Regions from separate parts of the Cyanobacterium sp. IPPAS B-1200 genome, predicted to be linked through region 2. Evidence: predicted binding sites of a transcription regulator. Region 2 holds the regulator's gene; the other holds the start of a gene.
The links. The regulator NtcA, encoded in region 2, controls nitrogen genes in cyanobacteria. The targets are predictions, from matches to a motif close to TTTGTANCNNNNGNTACAAA.
Positions count from the first base shown of each region.

Region 1: the regulator NtcA is predicted to act here: its motif matches at 2,468-2,487, upstream of pirA (arginine synthesis PII-interacting regulator PirA).

Region 1 covers NZ_CP182899.1:2,738,601-2,742,026, forward strand. Annotated here, with positions in the region: gene A5482_RS12790 (serine hydrolase) at 1-12, shown strand, start outside; gene A5482_RS12795 (mechanosensitive ion channel) at 54-1,691, opposite strand; gene pirA (arginine synthesis PII-interacting regulator PirA) at 2,090-2,254, opposite strand; gene A5482_RS12805 (hypothetical protein) at 2,572-2,715, shown strand; gene aroQ (type II 3-dehydroquinate dehydratase) at 2,734-3,177, shown strand; gene A5482_RS12815 (hypothetical protein) at 3,259-3,420, opposite strand.
Region 2 covers NZ_CP182899.1:718,699-722,124, reverse strand. Annotated here, with positions in the region: gene A5482_RS03240 (hypothetical protein) at 1-119, shown strand, start outside; gene A5482_RS03235 (molybdenum cofactor guanylyltransferase) at 72-671, opposite strand; gene A5482_RS03230 (DNA phosphorothioation-associated protein 4) at 936-1,391, shown strand; gene ntcA (global nitrogen regulator NtcA) at 1,399-2,076, opposite strand; gene fabI (enoyl-ACP reductase FabI) at 2,223-3,008, shown strand; gene A5482_RS03215 (TM2 domain-containing protein) at 3,227-3,426, shown strand, end outside.

The DNA.
Region 1 (3,426 bases), 1.1 Mb from region 2:
GAAGGTAATTGATACTCATAGGGATGTATCATGGTACATCCCCACCTAAATAATTAAGAGTCGCTTCCTCCGTTGGTAAAGGAATCTAACCACCGCTGTAGGGCGTTTCCTGCGGCTTCTCTGCCTCCTAAACCAAAGGCAAGGGCGATCGCCACGGCAATACCCCCAGTGAGCAAACCAAAGGCTAAATTGACGATGTTAGGTGCAATACCAATTCTTTCTAAAGCCATGGCAGCCACTAATACAATGATAGAAATACGGGCAACTTGAGCTAAAAACTGTGCTTGTTGGGTACCAGAATTCACTACTAATCGATACACCAAATTAGCAAAATATAAACCCACAGCAAAGATAATTACGCCGATTAATACTTGCCCTGCCAACAGGGAAATAAAAGCAACTACTTCTTTTAGGGCTTCAATTTGCAAAATATCTACCGCTGTAATGGTTGCCACCAACATAATGGCAATCACAAGGATAATACCCACAATTTGGGCAGGAGTTTTGATACTAGAATTATTTTCTATTTCAGAACTTTCTGGCGTTGACATAGGGGAGGTTTCTGTGATACCTAACCAGACAAAGACATTATTAAAGCCCACATTGGTTAGGAGATTTACTAATAATTCCGCTAAATATTGGGCTCCAAAATAACCAAACCCCAAGACAATGATAGCTGCAAATAGTTTCGGTAGTATGTCCAAAACTTGATCCAACATTGCGATCGCAGGTACAGAAATAGCCTGAATCTCTAAAGCATCTAGGGCAGTAATCGCAATAGGAATTAAGATTAATACATACACCACAGAGCCAATCACATAAGATAAAGATTGCTTTTTATTCGTAGCTGACATACCAAATTTTGCACCAATGGCATCAGCCCCACTAGCCCTTAATAAATTGGTAACAACCTTCTTAACAACTTGGGCAATAATCCAACCGATAAAAGCAATAATAGCTGCGGCGAAAACATTAGGTACAACCCCTAAAATATCATTAACTAACTCCTCTAAAGGACGTAAAGTTCCATCTAGCCCCAAAATTCCTAAAATAGAAGGAAGAAATAATAGAATGATAAACCAAAAAAGAGCATTCCCGATGGTATCACCGATAGCAATTTCGCCACCCGCTGAGTCTGCAACCATTTCCTGATCATCATCTTGCACTTGCTGATTTAATCTTTCATCAAAATGAAATTGTGAGAGCGTCTTAATAACGATGAATTTAACCACCGTTGCTAATAACCATGCCACCAAAAGAATAATTCCAGCACCCCCTAAACTAGGCAAAAAGCTCATTACCTCATTCAAGAGAGCATTTAAAGGCTCAGATACCAAATCTAACTCAAGGGCATTGAGAAAGGCAACTACCACAAAGAGAATGATAAGCCAACCAACTATTTCTGAGATCCATTTTTCCGTCTCAATTTTTTTGGCATCCTCGGCATTTTCACCCATGATAAAAGCCGCCAAGCGATTATCCAGATCAGTTTTGTGCAAGGATTTTCTAACGAATCCCTTAAAAATATTGGCAAAAATCAAACCAATAATTAAAATTAATATCGCTTTTCCTAAACTTAAAAGCGCACTTACTAAATCATCTGTTATGGGCAGAGCCTCTTCTACTTCAGATAATTGAGCAAATAAACTAAGAGCATTTAAGCCTGGTGGAGAATCCATCATTAGTTTCATGTTCTTATTGTTTGTTATTTATACATATACTTTCTCAATATATCTATATATCCTAAATAAATCAAATAACTTCTAAAATGCAGCTATTCTCATAACTATAAAAAAAAGTTGTATTAATATTTTTGTGTTGTTATTATTACTATCAAACCTTTTACTGTCAAAGGTTATATAAACCCATTATCAATAATTACTCTTTTATTGCATAACTAATATTATCATTTTGCCCAAATAACATCTAAGAATTTAATAATTAGTTTTCCCGAATAATATAACCTAATGATTAGAAAACTTTTAGACACCAAATATGATTAGAAAAAAAATCACCTAAAAAAACAAAAACCTATCTAGTCTCAGATAGGTTCAAACATTTATAGGTAAAGAAAAATAGTGATTTCAAATTATATAAGATGTAAATAAGCCGCTTCTTGTTCTAATTGTTGAATTAATTTTTGATTTCCTTGACTTCTAGCAACTTCTAAACGGTGTTCTAAATTTTTTCTTAAGCTATCTCTATAAGCTTTTCCAGCTTCTGCTCTCATTTTATTTTTGCGAGTTATATTCATCATAGTTCTACTTCTTTTCTTTTCAATACTTTATTACTTCTGTCATTCCATTCTAACTTTATTAAAGTTAAACAGTATAAATTATTACAAAAAATTAATAGATAATAGTCTAAAGAAAGTATTTATCAGGAATAAACCTTTGCGGTTTTGCACCCTGGTTAGGACATTGTTCAATCCTTACCGTAACCATTTAATATTTTCCATGTAGTTAATTTGGTAGCAAAAATTACCCAGAGGCTTTCTTCAGTTGCATTTACAAAAAGTAAACGTTATGATGGTTTTAATGACAAAAAGCATTATGGGAGTCTTCTTTATTAATGGATCAAATAGAGAAAATCATCGAAAAAATCAAAGAGTGGACTCAAAAGTTAGTTGAGGCATTAGCAGGGCCACAGGCTGAGCCTGAACCTGAATTGATTCCTATTCCTGTGAGAGATCGTCGCAATGGTGGTTATCGTTAATCATAGTGATATAAAGGTGTGTCTGATTTAAAACTTTTAGTATTACATGGTCCTAATCTTAATCTTTTGGGACAACGAGAGCCTGAAATCTATGGGAATTTAACCCTTGTTGATCTAGATAACCTTCTTGTGGAGAAAGGAAAAATGATGGGGGTGGGAGTAGTTTGTTTTCAGTCTAATCATGAAGGCAACCTTGTAGATAAAATTCATCAGGCTTTAGGAAATTATCAAGGGATTGTGATTAATGCTGGTGCTTACACTCACACTAGCGTAGCCATTAGAGATGCTTTGGCGGGGGTGAATCTTCCCACTGTGGAGGTTCACCTTAGTAATATATATCGTCGTGAGGAATTTCGCCACCATTCTTATATTGCTCCTATCTCTGTGGGGCAAATTAGTGGTTTTGGGGTAGATAGTTATTTGTTGGGTTTACAGGCTTTAGTTAATCATCTACAAAAATAATTAAAGCGTTTATGTTATTCCGCTAAATCCCCGCAAATTGGGGGATTTGGGTCACGGAAATTATCAACTCTCTCGATATGTCTAAGGGGTATTAGAGGTGCTATTATCGGTGTAAATATTTTCGATGGGGGCAGGTTGTGCCAAGTCTGTTTTCATGAAGCCACGGGCGCTAGTAGCAACTAGGGCAAAAATAGCAATGAGAATGGTAACGATGGGTACTACTTGTTGACGAATAAATTGCATGGGTTT
Region 2 (3,426 bases):
CTCGTCACCTACAGGCCGACACTTCTATCCAAATTGAACTAGAAATTACCCGCACCTTTGGGGAAAATCAGTCAACCCAAACCATTACCGAAAGAAGAGTCCTCGGCCCATTTCGCTAAATCTTCTGGACTGTTGCAATTATATAAAACCCTCTTATCTTTTACCTTAAGGGGGCTTACTTTTTCCTGTTTTAACCATCCCTGAAAGGACTTATTTCCCTCATTAATTGATTTTTTTAAGGATGGAAGACAACTATGGCGGTAAAAACCACATAAACACTCCCACCCTTTTTCATGGGGCGGTAACAAAGCAATTGTTTCGGGTGATACTGTGGATAATAGTTTTAACCATGATTTTATTTCTTGACTATGAAGGTAAATTAAATCACAGGGTAATAGTAAAACCCATTCAGTTTTGATGAAAGATAATCCATGGCAAAAAGCGATTAAAGGCCCTTGGTAGGGGTAAGATTCAATGATAAATTTAGTAGTATTCGGAAAAATAGACTGATATGGATGTTCTGAGGAGGTAATTATAAATACTTGATCACTTAATTCTGTAGCGATTTCGTAAGTTTTAGTCAACAAATATTGTCCATCAATAGTTATTAAAGCCTTATCGAAGCCCATACGGGAGCTTTTTCCCCCTGCTAAAATCAACACAGAAATCATATTATTTAACTGACGTTACGCACTCATTTATAAGTTAGGTTTTATCTGTAAATTTTAACAAGGGGCTTAAGCCCCTTGCCCAACTCCTAGCCCCTGCCCCAACACGTGTATGAACATAGGGTGAACATCCAACGCTTTTACTACCTCAAAATGATTAATTATATTTTTGCGTAACATCAGTTATTTAAAATCTTTGGTACAAACAATGTTGGATAAATTAAAGTTTAATTATCAAGTAATTATCCATTTTTGATTAATAAAAATATGGCTAGTAGGATTAGGATTGACCAAAATAAAGCATCTTTCGTGCAGAGTTTAATTTTAAATAGTGATAACCCAGAGGGGATATTTGAAACCTATGCTGATATTGTGGCATTTGCTGCGGCGGTGGGTAAAAAATATGATTATCGTTCACCCCTTGAACATATAGCCCAAGAGCCTTCCCCTATTAGTTATGATGTTTTCATGTCCCGTGGTTATGATTTATTAATTAATGTTTTGGCAATCACCGCCATGGGTAATTTAGATGTATTTTCGGAGAATGGGGGGCATGAGGATAAGATAAATATTTTTGAACAATATGCCAATGGCGGTTTATCTTATTTACAAGAACAGTTAACAGGGGCGATCGATTATCAGGAAAGACTTTTGCTGCTTTTGAATAAAGAAAGACACAATACAAATCCTACCCAAGAGTTTGATTTAAGTCGTTTTTTGTAACATTCCTTTAGGCGAATTGTTGGCTGAGGGCAACGGGGTTATGGACGGTGATTTTCTTCTTGGTAATGGAAATCATGCCATCTTGGCGGAGTTCTCCTAATAGTCTGGTAACGGTTACACGGGTTGAACCGATCGCCTCTGCGATCGCCTGATGGGACAATTTAAGATCAATAGTAATACCATTTAGGCTAGGAATACCAAAATCACGACAGAGAATCAAAAGAAAACTGACCAAACGGGAAGCCATATCACGGTGGGCAAGGGTTTCAATCATCATTTCTGTTTGCAAAATACGGGAAGACAAACCCTGCAACATCAGACGAGATAACTCAGGATTTTCCTTTAAAGAACGTTGGAAATGCTCAATGGGAGCGGATAATAATTCCACAGGGGTAAAAGCTACAGCATGGTAAAAGCGATCGCTCTTTTGCCCCGTAATCAAAGATAAAACCCCAAAAACACTATTTTCCCTCAAAAGAGCCACAGTAATCTCCTCTCCAGCCTCATAGAGACGAGATAACTTCACCGCCCCCTTAACTAAAAAATAGACCCTTTCCGCAGGATCTCCAGGAAAAAAAATAGTTTTACCCCGTTCAAACTTTTCCATCACAGGGGTGTACATTCCCCCTCCTATTTGACGAAATACCGAGGCGAGGGGTTGCTCTTGAGTAGGTATTGGTTGCATAGACAGTAGTTAATATTTAATAATTGATCGTGCAAATGACGCTTTCTATAAGAAAATAGCTTAAGTGTAAACTAGATAACCATTTTATCGTTTAATCGCTTTAACAGACCATTGTCTTTTATTTCAACCAATAAAATTTATTAATTATGTTAGATTTAACAGGAAAAAACGCCCTCATTACAGGTATTGCCAACAATCGCTCCATTGCATGGGGTATTGCTCAACAATTACACAAAGCAGGGGCAAACATCGGCGTTACCTACTTACCTGATGAAAAAGGACGTTTTCAAAAAAAAGTAGGAGAATTAGTAGAACCCCTTAATCCCAGTGTTTTCTTACCTTGTAATGTCCAAGACGACGCTCAAATTGAAGAAACTTTTAACGCAATCAAAGAGAAATGGGGCAAAATTGACATTCTCATTCACTGTTTAGCCTTCGCCCAAAAAGATGACTTAACGGGTGATTTTAGCAACACTTCCCGTGATGGTTTTAAAACTGCCCTTGATATTAGTGCTTACTCCCTAACCAGTCTTGCCCAAGCTGCCAAGCCATTATTAACCGATGGGGCAAGTATTGTTACCCTTACCTATCTTGGTGGTGTAAAAGTAATCCCTAATTACAACGTGATGGGTATTGCCAAATCTGCCCTAGAAATGAGTGTGCGTTATTTAGCTGCCGAATTAGGTTCCCAAAATGTGAGAGTTAATGCTATTTCCGCCGGGCCTATTCGTACCCTTGCATCTTCTGCGGTAGGGGGTATCCTCGATATGATTCACCATGTAGAAGCCACTGCCCCCCTCAAGCGCACGGTTACTCAAACGGAGGTAGGTAATGCGGCCGCTTTCCTTTGTAGTGATTTATCCAGTGGTATTACTGGGCAGGTTATCTATGTGGATGCTGGTTATGAAATTATGGGCATGAGTCAAGGGTAAGTCTTTTTATTCTTAATTCTTGTTCGTAACTGTCCCTCTTCCTTTTGGGTGGGGGGCTTTTTTTATCGAAAAAATTCGGTCAAAATTTTAGTTAAATTAACTGCAGTGCATGGTTTTGGGATTGCTTTTTGTTGCATGACGGCACAAAAAAGAAAAAGACAAGTCACAATGGAAGGGTAGAAATATTTTATTGCGGTATTTTTTTCGGAGGCAGATTGATGAATAATGTTCCCACCAGTTATCTATTTTGGTTATTTTGGTTAGCTGGTTTTGCTGGAATACATCGTATTTATAATAAAAAGTACGTCAGTGGACTATTTTGGCTATGTACTTTTGGGGTTTTTGGCATCGGACAAATATTAGATCTTTTTTTGATGTCTGATATGGTGGAGGAGCATAATTGGAAAATGCAAAGAAG